DNA from 2 places in the Citrobacter sp. VF227 genome. Region 1 is predicted to be linked to the other one. Evidence: riboswitches for the same ligand, from Rfam matches in the RefSeq annotation. Region 1 holds a riboswitch; the other holds the start of a gene.
What was found. A riboswitch is a leader RNA that binds a small molecule or an ion and turns the genes downstream of it on or off. The one in region 1 is predicted to bind thiamine pyrophosphate.

Region 1 (7,539 bases):
GAATGGCCTCTTCAAACTTTTCCAACTGACTATCGAAATTGATTTTCGCGTCTTTCACCGTCAACGCTTCCCAAATAAGATCCAGAATTCGGCGATAAATCTGACCATCGCCAAATTCGGTTTGCTTGCAGAACATAGCGTAGTTTGGGTACATGCGCTCGCACAGACAGGCCATAAACGTAACATGCTGCCAGCTTTCCAGCTTCTCCAGACGCAGATGAATCGGGTTTTGTAACATGATGAGTTCTCAAATACGGAAATTAGCGGCAGTTTACCCGATATGGGGCGTTTTTGCTGCAAGCCGCGTAAAAGCCAGGCGTTCAGATGCGGCCGCATCTGCCCAGCGTGTTGGTTCCGGCAGACGATAGCCGTTCATACAGCGTTGAACCCATGCCAACGCGCGGTCCAGGCTCACGCGATGACCCGTAGAGATAAACAACGGGTTACAGCGTGCTTTGCTGCGCCAGACCCACGCCAGCTGTTCGTCTTTATCCAGCAACGGCGCTAGCGCTCCGGGTTCGGCAGCGAGCGGCTCAAACTTGCCGCATAACCGTTTTTTCGCCACGCCAATCGTCGGGACATCCACCAGCAGACCAAAATGGCTGGCTACGCCCAGGCGACGCGGGTGAGAGATACCGTGACCGTCAACGAACAGCAGATCGGGCTTGTGCGAGAGCAACTGCCAGGCAGCCATCAACGCGGGCGTTTCACGAAAGGAGAGAAAGCCTGGAATGTAAGGCATGGTGGTGGCGATTCGCGCCACCTTGTATTCAACCAGTTCCAGCGTCGGGTATTTCAGTAAGACCATTGCGGCCCGCGTCACTTCGCCGCCCTGCTCAAACCCTACGTCCGCCCCGCCGATCAGAGCCGGCGGATCGTTCTGCAGGCGATCCTCGCGGATCACCGAAGAGGCCAGTTCAAGCTGCTGCGCGCGCAGCGACGCGAGATCCATTAGCGGTGGTACTGCGCCGACAGGCGATGTACCGCCTCGACAAAGACACCCGCATGTTCTGGCGGTACATCCTGATGAATGCCATGGCCCAGGTTAAAGACATGGCCTTCACCCTGACCAAATCCGGCCAGAATTGTCGCCACTTCTTCTTCGATGCGGGCTGGCGGCGCATACAGCATGGATGGATCCATATTGCCCTGCAGCGCCACTTTATGACCCACACGACGACGCGCGTCGGCAATATCAGTGGTCCAGTCGAGGCCTAACGCATCACAGCCGGTTTCTGCCATCGCTTCCAGCCACTGACCGCCGCCTTTGGTGAACAGCGTCACCGGTACACGACGACCGTCGTTCTCGCGCAGCAGACCATCGACGATTTTGTGCATGTAGTACAGGGAGAACTGCTGATAGTCGCGACCGGTCAGCACACCGCCCCAGGTATCGAAAATCATCACCGACTGCGCGCCCGCTTTGATCTGCGCGTTCAGGTACAGCGTGACGCTCTTCGCCAGCTTATCCAGCAGCAGATGCAGCGCTTTTGGATCGGCATACATCATCTTTTTAATCACGGTGAAGGCCTTGCTGCTACCGCCTTCGACCATATAGGTCGCCAGCGTCCACGGGCTACCGGAGAAGCCGATCAGCGGCACTTCGCCTTTCAGTTCACGCCGAATCGTGCGCACCGCATTCATCACATAACCCAGCCCATCTTCCGGGTCCGGGATCGGCAGTTTGTCGACATCAGCCTTGCTGGTAATCGGTGAGGTAAAACGTGGACCTTCTCCGGCTTCAAAATACAGCCCAAGCCCCATCGCATCCGGAATCGTCAGGATATCCGAGAAGAGGATCGCGGCATCAAGCTTATAACGACGCAGCGGCTGCAGCGTGACTTCGCAGGCCAGCTCGGCATTTTTGCACAGCGCCATAAAATCGCCCGCCTCGGCGCGCGTGGCTTTATATTCCGGTAGATAGCGGCCCGCCTGGCGCATCATCCATACCGGAGTGACATCAACGGGCTGGCGCAGCAGCGCACGCAGATAACGATCGTTCTTCAGTTCGGTCATTTTTGCAGTTCCTTATTGCGTCAGTCCATCAGTGTATCATCACTCGTTATTTACTCGTACTCAGCCCGACACATTGCCACAGTGTCTTCAATCAATCGACGCGCGACGGTGCCTGGCGGGGGAAGCAGCGGTAAATTATCGTAGCGATACCAGTTCGCCTCCAGCAGTTCTTTCGGGTCGATAACAATCTCCCCGCTATCATACTCTGCCATAAATGCGGTCATCAAAGACTGTGGGAACGGCCACGGCTGAGAAGTGACATAGCGCAGGTTTTTAACCTTAATGCCGCTCTCTTCCATGACTTCACGCGCCACCGCCTGTTCAAGGGTCTCACCCACTTCGACAAAGCCCGCCAGCACGGTATGCACGCCGTTGCGATGGCGAACATGTTGGGCAAGCAAGATAGCGTCGTCACGGCGGATAGCGACGATAATGCAGGGAGCAATTTGCGGGTAGTAGCGTTCCCGGCAGTGGCTGCACAGCATCGCCCATTCCGTTTTACTCGGGTGCATCGTGTGCCCACAGTAGCCGCAGAATTTATGCGAGCGGTAAAACTCAGCCAGCTGTACGCCGCGTCCGGCCAGTTGAAACAGGCCAACATCCTGGTCTATAACCTGGCGCACCGACCCCATATCGTGTCGACGTTGCTGCTGCACCAGCCAGACCGTTTCCCCTTCCCATTCGCCGATAGAAAGTGCGCGCTGCCCGGTCAGATCAAAACGTGCCGCGTCACCGTGAGGCAGTTCACCATGCGGCAACCATAACTTTTGCTCATGACTGACAATCCACCAGCCGCTATCTAATTTTTCAATTATACGATCCATATCTCTTGCGCAACCTTTGCTTCACAGGCATGTTGTTTACATTATTTTTACATTTACGGGTGAGCAGTTCTTAAACACCATCTTGCGGAGTCAATCATGTTAAACCAGCTGGAAAGCCTGACGGAGCACGTCGGAGGAAGTAATAAACTGGTTGATCGCTGGCTACATGTACGTAAGCACCTGCTCGTGGCTTACTACAATCTGGTTGGCATTAAGCCTGGCAAAGAATCGTACATGCGGCTCAATGAAAAGGCGCTGGATGATTTTTGTCAGAGCCTGGTCGATTACCTCTCCACCGGACACTTCAGTATTTATGAACGTATTCTCCATAAATTGGAAGGGAACGGGCAGCTTTTAAAAGCGACAAAAATTTGGCCGCTGCTGGAAGCCAACACACAACAGATCATGGACTACTATGACACCAGTCTGGAGACCGCCATTGATCATGATAACTTCCTTGAATTTCAACAGGCTTTATCAGATATCGGCGAGGCGCTGGAAGCCAGGTTCGTACTCGAAGATAAGCTGATCATGCTGGTATTTGATGCGATGCACGAGAGTGGCACTCTCAAACGTCCTGCTTGAGATTTGTCGCATTAACGCGTAATTTACATTCATTACCTCTTTACTGAGGTTACTTCTTGTCGGAGTGCTTATTTTCCACAACAGCATGAGTGGAAAAGGCTGAGACCGTTAATTCGGGATCCGCGGAACCTGATCAGGTTAAAACCTGCGAAGGGAACAAGAGTCAATCTGCAATAGCATCGCCCCCGGGCGAGCTTATCTCTTGCTTCATCCGTCGTCTGACAAGCCATATCCTTACTTTTATTTGGAATGAGCTATGTCTGCCACTACTAAACCATCACGCCGCGAACAGCGCGCTCAAGCCCAACACTTTATCGATACCCTGGAAGGGACCGCCTTTCCGAACTCAAAACGCATCTACATCACCGGCTCGCAGGCGGATATCCGCGTCCCTATGCGCGAAATCCAACTTAGCCCGACGCTGATTGGCGGCAGCAAAGACAATCCGCAATTTGAAGATAACGAAGCCGTACCGGTGTACGACACCTCCGGGCCGTATGGCGATCCTGACGTGGCGATTAACGTCCAGCTGGGGCTGGCGAAACTGCGCCAGCCGTGGATTGTGGCGCGTAACGATAGCGAAGAATTAGACGACCGTAGCTCCGCTTACACCAAAGAGCGCCTGGCCGACGATGGCCTGGACGAGCTACGTTTCAGCGGCCTGCTGACGCCAAAGCGCGCCAAAACCGGTAAGCGCGTGACCCAACTGCATTACGCCCGTCAGGGGATTATCACGCCGGAAATGGAGTTTATCGCTATCCGTGAAAACATGGGGCGCGAGCGTATTCGTAGTGAAGTGCTGCGCCACCAGCATCCGGGGATGAACTTTGGCGCTCGCCTGCCGGAAAATATCACTCCGGAATTCGTGCGTGATGAAGTCGCTGCAGGCCGGGCGATTATTCCTGCTAACATCAACCACCCGGAATCCGAGCCGATGATCATCGGCCGCAACTTCTTGGTAAAGGTGAACGCCAACATCGGTAACTCGGCGGTCACCTCCTCTATCGAAGAAGAGGTCGAAAAGCTGGTATGGTCAACCCGCTGGGGAGCAGATACGGTGATGGACCTCTCCACCGGTCGCTATATTCACGAAACCCGCGAGTGGATCCTGCGTAATAGCCCGGTGCCGATAGGCACCGTACCGATCTACCAGGCGCTGGAGAAGGTCAATGGGATCGCCGAAGATCTCACCTGGGAAGCATTCCGCGATACGTTGCTGGAACAAGCCGAACAGGGCGTCGACTACTTCACCATTCACGCGGGCGTGCTGCTGCGCTACGTGCCGATGACCGCTAAACGCCTGACCGGAATTGTCTCGCGCGGCGGCTCAATCATGGCGAAATGGTGCCTCTCCCATCACAAAGAGAACTTCCTGTTTGAACATTTCCGTGAGATTTGCGAAATCTGCGCCGCCTACGACGTTTCACTCTCTCTTGGCGATGGTCTGCGTCCGGGTTCGATTCAGGATGCCAACGACGAAGCGCAGTTCGCCGAACTGCATACGCTGGGCGAGCTGACCAAAATCGCCTGGGAATACGACGTGCAGGTGATGATCGAAGGCCCAGGGCATGTACCGATGCAGATGATCCAGCGCAACATGACCGAAGAACTGGAACACTGCCACGAGGCGCCGTTCTACACCTTAGGGCCGCTCACCACCGACATCGCGCCGGGCTATGACCACTTCACCTCCGGCATTGGCGCGGCGATGATCGGCTGGTTTGGCTGCGCGATGCTGTGCTACGTCACACCAAAAGAACATCTCGGTTTACCGAACAAAGAAGATGTGAAACAGGGGCTGATCACCTACAAGATCGCCGCTCACGCCGCTGACCTCGCCAAAGGGCATCCGGGCGCGCAGATCCGCGATAACGCGATGTCGAAAGCACGCTTCGAATTCCGCTGGGAAGATCAGTTTAACCTCGCGCTCGACCCGTTCACCGCCCGCGCTTATCACGATGAAACCCTGCCGCAGGAGTCCGGTAAGGTCGCCCACTTCTGCTCCATGTGCGGGCCGAAGTTCTGCTCGATGAAAATCAGCCAGGAAGTGCGTGATTATGCCGCCGCGCAAACCATTGAATTGGGGATGGCGGATATGTCGGAAAACTTCCGCGCCAAAGGCGGCGAAATCTACCTTAAAAAAGAGGAGGCGTAATGTACCAGCCTGATTTCCCGACCGTGCCGTTCCGCCTCGGGCTTTATCCGGTGGTGGATAGCGTGGCATGGATTGAGCGTCTACTGGAGGCGGGCGTGCGCACGATCCAGTTGCGTATCAAAGATAAACGCGATGAAGAGGTGGAAGCGGATGTTATCGCTGCCATCGCGCTGGGGCGTCGTTATGACGCCCGCCTGTTTATCAACGACTACTGGCGGCTGGCGATTAAGCACAACGCCTACGGCGTGCATCTGGGCCAGGAAGATCTCGAAACTACCGATCTGCAGGCCATTCAGGCGGCGGGCTTACGCCTGGGGGTTTCCACCCACGATGATATGGAGATAGACGTCGCACTGGCCGCTAAGCCTTCTTACATCGCACTCGGCCACGTTTTCCCCACGCAAACCAAGCAGATGCCTTCCGCTCCGCAGGGGCTGACACAGCTGGCGGGTCATATTGCGCGTCTGGCCGACTATCCAACCGTCGCCATCGGCGGCATCAGTCTGGAACGTGCGCCCGCGGTGCTGGCAACCGGCGTCGGCAGCATTGCCGTGGTCAGCGCTATCACCCTTGCGGCCGACTGGCAGGCAGCCACGGCGCAGCTGCTCGACATAGCAGGAGTCGGCGATGAATGACCGCGACTTTATGCGCTACAGCCGCCAGATTCTGCTTGGCGATATCGCGATTGAGGGCCAGCAAAAGTTGCTCGACAGCCATGTGCTGATTGTCGGTTTAGGCGGGCTTGGTTCGCCTGCCGCGTTGTATCTGGCGGGAGCAGGTGTCGGCACGCTGACGTTGGCGGACGATGACGACGTTCATCTGAGCAATCTGCAACGGCAAATATTGTTCACCACCGACGACATTGCTCGCCCAAAAGCACAGGCGGCAGAACGCCACCTGGCACGTCTTAACCCGGACAGCGAGCTGGTCGTCCTTGAACAGCGACTGACGGGTGAGGCGCTGCGGCATGCGGTTGCGCGGGCCGACGTGGTGCTCGACTGTACCGACAACATGGCCACGCGTCAGGAAATTAACGCCGCCTGCGTGGCGCTGAATACGCCTTTGGTTACCGCCAGCGCCGTGGGTTTCGGCGGCCAGTTGATGGTACTCACCCCGCCGTGGGAACAAGGCTGTTACCGCTGCCTGTGGCCGGATGATGTCGAACCTGAACGCAACTGCCGTACCGCCGGTATCATCGGCCCGGTTGTCGGCGTGATGGGCACCTTGCAGGCGCTGGAAGCCATCAAACTGCTTAGCGGCATTGCGACGCCCAGCGGCGAGTTACGCCTTTTTGACGGTAAAACCAGCCAGTGGCGCAGCCTTGCGCTGCGTCGGGCCAATGGCTGCCAGGTATGCGGAGGGCAACATGCAGATTCAGTTCAATGATGAGCCGATGCAGTGCGCCGAGGGACAAACCGTCAGCGGGCTGCTCACCGAGCTTAATCAGCTCAAACCGGGCGCGGCGCTGGCGCTCAATCAGCAGATTCTGCCGCGCGAGCAGTGGCAGCAGCATATCATGCAGGAAGGCGACCAGATCCTGCTTTTTCAGGTTATTGCAGGGGGTTGATATGTTACGTATTGCCGACAAAACGTTTGATTCACATCTGTTCACCGGTACCGGAAAATTTGCCTCATCACAGCTGATGGTCGAGGCGATTCGCGCCTCCGGCAGCCAGCTGGTGACACTGGCGATGAAGCGCGTGGATTTGCGCCAGCATAACGATGCCATTCTGGCCCCACTTATCGACGCGGGCGTGACGCTGCTGCCTAACACCTCCGGAGCGAAAACCGCTGAAGAGGCTATTTTCGCCGCCCAACTGGCGCGTGAAGCGCTGGGCACAAACTGGCTAAAATTAGAAATCCACCCGGATGCCCGCTGGCTATTGCCGGATCCGATTGAAACGCTAAAAGCTGCCGAAGCGCTAGTGAAACAGGGCTTTGTGGTGCTGCCTTACTGCG
Region 2 (7,539 bases), on a different contig from region 1:
TGGTAGAACTGGTAAGAAACGCCCTGAACGCTTCTAACTCAAGTCCTGGGTTGTTGTCTTTCCAGCGTCTGAAACGTGTTGCTTTAGTGTCATCAAGAGTGAAACGCTTTTCCTTGTTCATTGAGCCTTGCGGTCTGCCTCTCTGCCCTTGTTCGTCATCATCAATACCGAGATCTATGTACTCAATATTGTCTGTAAGAGATCTGGCTTGCCATTCATCAAAAACATAAACAGTCTGTGTTTCAGTACTGTCAAAATCCCTTGAAATTCCTCGTAGTACGAACTGGTGTAAACTTTCGTACTCCCTTGCGATGTGTATCGCCTCGCCGTCAATCTCAAAGAACAATTCACACTGTTTAGCTTCTGTTTCAGAGGGACGCATACAGGCCAACCAAACGCACGTATCAAGGTGCCTGTACTGGTTAAATCCTCTGGCATCCGGGCTTATCTCTGTGCCGTTCTTAAGGCTCTGAGAATCGCTTTTGTTCTTAGTCCAGTAGAAATCCTGTCCCTCAAGTTTTTCATCAATATATGAGTATATTCTTTGTACTTTATCAGGGTTGTTAGTTTTCCATGTCCTTGATAGTTTGTGATTTTTTGAAAAGTAATAAACCTTTAACCTGTCTTCGAGAGCTGTTTTTCGTGTTAATAATCCTTCAAGTTCAGTACGTTCAAAGAGTTCTTTATTGCCTTTATAGATCAGTGAGTTTTCGAAATTAGCACCAAGAAAGGTAATTGATATATATTTGTACTTATTGAGATCTTTCCATGCTGTGATATTAAGCTGTTCCTTTTCCGCATCGGTAAAGTACTCATTATTCATTATAAAAAGATCATTATCATTCAATGCTGAAAGTTTATTTAAAATGTTCTTTACTATATCGCCCTTTACTTCTGGATTTCTTTCGGCCGCAATATACATATTTTTATCATCTAATGACTGTACTTTGTAGATTAAATCATTACGGATAAAATCTTTTATTTTAGCACTACTTTCATTTATGTTCTGAAAAGAGTGAAAATTAGTAACGTCGTCAATATAAATATTCCAGTTAGCTAACAATTCACGAGGGATTTTGAAAAATGTTTTATCTGTTATGATTAATGTTTTATTACTTCCAGATGAAAGAAATTCAATGACTGAACTAATAACACTTTCATCTTTTTGTACCGTATCAGTAATAATATACTCGCAATTATTGATTTGTTTTGCCGTCTGCTTAATAAGCTCTTGAGTGTTCTGTACTAAAATATATTTTTCAGTACTATTATTGATATTCTCACATAATTGATATGTTTTACCAGAGCCACAAGGGGCGTCGATATACTTAAACTTGTTATAAATAGGTGTAGAATTAATCATTTGTACACGCTCCATATTGATTAATGTAGAAAGGTCAGCCATTCCAGTGTCTGGCCTTTCGTTGTTTTAGTTATTAGTGTTTTTGAGTTGCGACAACTGAAAAAGAATGTTTAAAAACAAGTGAAATAAGCAGTTTTACCGCCTCAAAAACTACAGTCAGTATCGTAATTACTTTCGAAAGCATCGTAAATTTCACTTTGCTATCTTCTATGCAAAAATTAGCTGGCTGAGGTATTTAATGATTGAGATGTGACCTGTTGATAAGAGGGTTTGTATTGCTTGTTCTGCTCTTTGTTAATTTGAAACTTATTCCTTTCACAATGATCGGCTATGTTTGATAACTCTGTTAGGAAATCACCTGTGGCTACCATATAATCATGTTCATCTTCTAATTCTTTAAATTTTAATAGAGAAATCTCTTCATAATATTCTTTCATTTTCATATAAATCACCTTGTATTTTTTTTTGTTGTTAACATAGAGTTTTTTTCTGCACTACACATTGTAGCACATAGAATTAATTCGTTTCATTTTCTGTCAATGAAATAGAGTAAAGATAAGTGCTTTTATAAATCACTTATCACATCCGTTGCCTTGCTATATATAAAAAGTTCTCCAAACTATACTGGTTTATATTTTCCCCATCAGATACAGTTGTTTTTAAACATTACAATGTTGGATTCTTGGTTCCAAATAAATCGAGCAACTATTAGTGTTTCAAAATGAAGTTGGGAGCTATTCCTTAATTGGTATGAGGTACAAAATGGGGTACTCGGTGGGGTACAGCGTGTATAAGTGACGTCACCACCGGTAAACTTGCATCGGCGAGCAACTTAACCTAAGCTGACAAAAATTAAGAGAAATGTAACCAAACGACTCGGGGTGCCCTTCCTGGTGAAGGCTGAGAAATACCCGTACCACCTGATCTGGATAATGCCAGCGTAGGGAAGTCTGACACTGCTCGTGTCCCTTCTTCGCGCGGGCAGGAGCTGAACCATGCAGCCTGACCTGCACTGCCGCGCGCTTGCGGCCCACACCTTACATCAATTTAGAACGCTTTCCCCACTCACACACTGTATGACCAACGAGGTTGTGCAAAGCTTTACGGCCAATACGTTACTCGCACTTGGCGCATCACCAGCGATGGTGATCGAACCTGAAGAAGCCAGCCAGTTTGCGGCTATCGCCAGTGCGCTGCTAATTAACGTGGGTACGCTGACCGAGAGCCGCGCCATTGCCATGCGCGCGGCGGTCGAACAGGCGCTGCGGGCTAATACTCCCTGGACGCTCGATCCCGTTGCCGTAGGCGCACTGGCGTTTCGTCGTCGCTTCTGTCTGGATTTACTGGCGCTACAGCCCGCCGCTATTCGCGGTAATGCCTCGGAAATCCTTGCGCTGGCGGGGATGAACGGTGGAGGGCGCGGTGTAGACACGACTGATACACCAGCGGTAGCCCTCCCGGCTGCGCAGGCGCTGGCGCGTCAGGTTGGGACCGTTGTCGTGGTTACCGGCGAAGTTGACTACGTTACCGATGGTCAGCGTACCGTCTGCGTGAACGGCGGTGACCCGTTGATGACCCGAGTGGTGGGTACCGGATGTGCGCTGTCGGCGGTTGTTGCGGCCAGTTGTGCTTTGCGTGGTGACAGACTTGATAACGTCGCTTCAGCCTGCAGCTGGATGAAACAGGCCGGACAAATAGCTACAGAACAATCAACCGGACCGGGAAGTTTTGTTCCGGCATTTATCGACGCCCTCTATAACCTGACCGCCCAGGAGCAAGCATGAAACGGATTAACGCATTAACGATCGCAGGAACCGATCCAAGCGGTGGCGCAGGTATTCAGGCCGATTTAAAAACCTTCTCGGCGCTTGGCGCTTACGGCTGCTCGGTTATTACCGCGTTGGTGGCACAAAATACGCGCGGGGTGCAGTCGGTGTATCGCATTGAACCTGACTTTGTTGCTGCACAACTGGACTCGGTGTTTAGTGATGTACGTATCGACACAACCAAAATTGGTATGCTGGCGGAGACTGATATTGTTGAAGCGGTTGCCGAACGTTTGCGTCGTCATCGAGTGCGAAATGTGGTGCTGGATACGGTGATGCTGGCGAAAAGCGGCGATCCGCTGTTATCTCCTTCTGCGGTAGAAACGCTGCGTACCCGTTTGCTGCCACAGGTCTCGATTATCACACCAAATTTACCCGAAGCCGCGGCACTTCTCGGGGCATCGCATGCGCAAACTGAGCAGGAGATGTTAGAGCAGGGAAGGGCGCTACGGGCGCTGGGCTGTGAGGCGGTGTTAATGAAAGGGGGACATCTCGATGATGTGCAAAGCCCGGACTGGCTCTTTACCCGTGAGGGTGAACAGCGTTTTACCGCGCCAAGGGTGATGACCAAAAATACTCATGGCACCGGTTGTACGCTCTCGGCGGCGCTGGCGGCGCTGCGCCCACGTCATGATAACTGGGCAGAAACAGTACAGGAGGCAAAGCTGTGGCTTTCAGCTGCGCTGGCGCAAGCCGACACCCTGGAAGTTGGCGAGGGAATAGGTCCGGTACATCATTTCCACGCGTGGTGGTAATCGGTATACTGGCTGCAGAAACGGCTGCAGGAAAAGATAAATGGAACAAGCGCATACCCAGCTTATCGCGCAACTGAATGAGCGCATTTCAGCGGCTGATAACACACCGCTGTATCTGAAGTTTGCCCAAACGGTGAAAAACGCTGTGCGCAGCGGGGTTCTGGAGCATGGGAATATCCTGCCGGGCGAGCGCGATCTCAGTCAGTTGACCGGCGTTTCGCGAATTACGGTGCGTAAGGCGATGCAGGCCCTGGAAGAAGAAGGCGTAGTGACGCGTGCCCGTGGTTATGGGACACAGATCAACAACATTTTCGAGTATTCGCTCAAAGAGGCGCGTGGTTTTTCCCAGCAGGTGGTGTTGCGCGGTAAAAAACCAGATACGTTGTGGGTCAACAAGCGCATTGTGCCCTGCCCGGAAGAGGTGGCCCAGCATCTGGCGGTTGCCGTAGGGAGTGACGTCTTTCTGCTCAAGCGCATTCGCTATGTAGATGAAGACGCGGTTTCTATTGAAGAATCATGGGTTCCTGTCCATCTAATCCATGATGTCGATGCCATCGGCGTTTCACTGTATGACTATTTTCGCAGCCAGCATATCTTCCCGCAGCGCACGCGCTCACGCGTCAGCGCCCGAATGCCTGACGCAGAGTTCCAGGCACATATCCAAATGGACAGCAAAGTGCCGGTACTGGTGATCAAGCAGGTAGCGCTTGACCAACAGCAACGGCCCATTGAATACAGCATCAGCTACTGTCGAAGCGATCTATACGTCTTTGTGTGCGAGGAGTAGCGCCTCGCGCGAGGGTGCGCAATCGCCGCCGCGATGCCCGACTACCCAGGACGCTACCGCGTTACCCAGCAGTACGGCTTCCGCCAGCGTCCAGCCAGATGCCAGCCCGGCCAGCATGCCGCCAGCATGGCTGTCACCTGCACCAATGGTATCAACAACCGTCGTCGCAAATGCCGGTACGCAACCGGATGTCTGCGCGCTGAAATACCACGCACCGTCTTTATCGTGACGGACCACCACCGGCGCGGCGAAACGTCGTACCCACTCTGCGCCAAAACCTTCTACATCCTGACTCAATGCAAACCGCTCGGCGGCAATCTCCGCCTCCTGACGATTGAGTGATACCAGCGGGCGGCAGGCCATAATGCGGGTCATCAAGGCCTCGGAAATGTCACCTATACGTGGTCCAAAATCGATAAATGGCATCACTTCATCCAGACCTTCCAGCCACTGCACCAGCAGTTCACCGCATCCAGAGGCTAACTGATAGCCCGAAAGATAAACCAGGCTGTGGCGAGGGATATCAAGCTGCGCCAGCCAGTCTGCATTCCATTGATTCTCAACGCCGCTAAAGGACATAAAGGTACGTTCACCATCAGGCTCCACTAGTGCCAGGCACCAGCCGTTATCGCCTTCAGCATTGTCGATTAAACTTTGCAGTCCCTCTTTTGCCATCCGGTTGCGGATAATATCGGCCCATACCCCCTGACCCAGCGGTAACGCATTACTGGCGTCGATACCTAAACGTTTGAGCGCTACGGCAATATTGAGCGCACAGCCGCCAACGTTCACCCCTTGCTGTTTGAGTTCAATGTCACATCCGCGCCAGGGAAGGGCATACGCATCGGCAATGACATCAATCACCGCCGCGCCTACCACCGTCACCGGCCGCTGTGTGCGTAACTGTGGGAGAAGTTGTTGCAGACGCGTGGTGCTCATAGCGCCTCCCGTTGCTCGCGCAGTCGCAGTAATCCGCTGGCGTAGCGCATAAAGTCCAGCTGATTTACCGCATCGAGCTCATGTTTCAAGACCGGGTTAATCGCGTTTATGCCGTGCAGCGCGCCACAAATGGCGGTTGCCATCGCCCCGATGGTGTCAGTATCGCCCCCCAGATTCGCACACAGAATGGCGCAGCGGTTGGGATCGGTCTGCGCCAGTTCGACCATGGCGATGGCGCAAGGCACGGATTCAATGGTGCTGGTTCCGGCTCCCACCACCTGATACAGCTGCTCGCAGGCGGACTCAATGCCGTCGGCATTACGGACGATTTTCAGTGCCAGCTCAAGGCGTGCCGAGAGCGAGGCGCTAAAGGTGGTGATCCTTTTTTGCTGGGCATGCCGGGCAATGGCAGGCAGCGCGTCGACAATCTCTGACCATTTTTCGCCATCAATGGCGCGTGATACCGCCCATGCGACCACGACCGCACCGGCCACCGCCAGATCCGATTTATGCGTCGGGCTGGAGGCCAATGCTACATCATCAATAAACGCATCAAGACAGCGGGCGGGCAGCAGGCAACCCAGCGGTGAAACGCGCATTGCCGCCCCGTTGGTCACACCATTATTCTCCAGTTCGGCGACAAGTTTGCCGTCGCGAATGGCTTTGAGTGCAATTTTTGAGGTCGGGCCGAGCACGTTTTTATTAAAGGCATCAAAACGCTCTGCCCAGGCCAGAATATTGCGGCCAATAACATCGGGTACAATCTCTCCATCGCACTCAAGCAGGGCATCTGCCAGGCACAGTGCCATAGACGTATCATCAGTAAACTCTGCCTGGTTAAAGTAGCAGGCGGCATTATTTTCAGCCGGACCAGGCAAAAAAATGTCGATCCAACCGAAATGGGCTTTAACCCGGGTTCTTGGCCACAGTTCCGATGGCATGCCCATCGCATCCCCTAACGCCTGCCCATAAAGAGCTCCGAGAATACGTTCTGCTTTCATTTTACTTCCCCTTGTTTCAATGCTACATCGCGATCATCCACCGTAATGGCGGTGATTTCTCCATCTGATTCGCGAAAGAAAATCATAAACAGCACGGCAATAATGGCGATCATGATCGCGCCAAATCCCCACATGCCGGCCCAGTTAAAGGTAAGACCATTAACTGGCTCCTTGTAAGCAAACATTTTTTCCATCATTACGCCGCCCAGACGGTATCCGAGCAGGCTGCCGAATCCCTGACAGCAGAGGGTGATAAGCCCTTGCGCTGCGGTGCGCATATGTACCGGCGCTTTTTTGTCGACATAGATGTAGGCCGTGACATAGTAGAAGTCGTAACTGACGCCATGAAGCAGAATGCCGAGAAATAGCAGGGCATAAGTGAAATATTCTTCCGCGCCGCCGTAAACGAAAAATCCGTAGCGGATAGCCGCAGTAATAAGACCAAGCAGCAATACCTTTTTAATGCCAAAACGTTTGGTGAAAAACGGCAGCGCCAGCATAAAGAAGATTTCAGAGAATTGGCCCAGTGTCATCCAACCGGTGGCGTTTTTCATCCCGACTTCCGTCAGGTAACCGTTGGCGAAGATGTAATAGAACGCCAGCGGCATCGCAAACAGGAAAGAGCAAAAGAAAAAGACGAGGAAGTTCTTATCCCGCAGCAGGATCAGCGCATCCAGACCCAACATGACTTTGAAATCCATTTTGCCGGTGCTTTTCGGCGGCGTATCCGGCAAAAAGAACGCAAAGACGCCCAACAGTGCTGAGCTTCCGGCAGTAATAAGCAGAGGAATATTGGTGGGTGAGATGTCGCTATAGCCAAGCATTTGCGGTAAGAAACCGCAGGCTAAACCTGAAGCAATCCAGCCAA

Region 2: linked by a shared signal. The riboswitch ahead of thiM (hydroxyethylthiazole kinase) and the one ahead of thiC (phosphomethylpyrimidine synthase ThiC) in region 1 are both predicted to bind thiamine pyrophosphate.

What each region holds. Positions count from the first base shown of each region.
Region 1 covers NZ_JBRFVF010000015.1:8,335-15,873, forward strand. Annotated here, with positions in the region: gene ACU8YC_RS23575 (YjaG family protein) at 1-238, opposite strand, end outside; gene nfi (deoxyribonuclease V) at 272-952, opposite strand; gene hemE (uroporphyrinogen decarboxylase) at 952-2,016, opposite strand; gene nudC (NAD(+) diphosphatase) at 2,067-2,840, opposite strand; gene rsd (sigma D regulator) at 2,937-3,425, shown strand; TPP riboswitch at 3,476-3,598, shown strand; gene thiC (phosphomethylpyrimidine synthase ThiC) at 3,682-5,580, shown strand; gene thiE (thiamine phosphate synthase) at 5,580-6,215, shown strand; gene ACU8YC_RS23610 (HesA/MoeB/ThiF family protein) at 6,208-6,966, shown strand; gene thiS (sulfur carrier protein ThiS) at 6,947-7,147, shown strand; gene thiG (thiazole synthase) at 7,149-7,539, shown strand, end outside.
Region 2 covers NZ_JBRFVF010000001.1:1,072,200-1,079,738, reverse strand. Annotated here, with positions in the region: gene ACU8YC_RS05370 (type III restriction endonuclease subunit R) at 1-1,363, opposite strand, end outside; gene ACU8YC_RS05365 (hypothetical protein) at 1,582-1,806, opposite strand; TPP riboswitch at 2,231-2,327, shown strand; gene thiM (hydroxyethylthiazole kinase) at 2,359-3,147, shown strand; gene thiD (bifunctional hydroxymethylpyrimidine kinase/phosphomethylpyrimidine kinase) at 3,144-3,944, shown strand; gene ACU8YC_RS05350 (GntR family transcriptional regulator) at 3,985-4,731, shown strand; gene ACU8YC_RS05345 (PfkB family carbohydrate kinase) at 4,705-5,670, opposite strand; gene ACU8YC_RS05340 (ADP-ribosylglycohydrolase family protein) at 5,667-6,671, opposite strand; gene ACU8YC_RS05335 (nucleoside permease) at 6,668-7,539, opposite strand, start outside.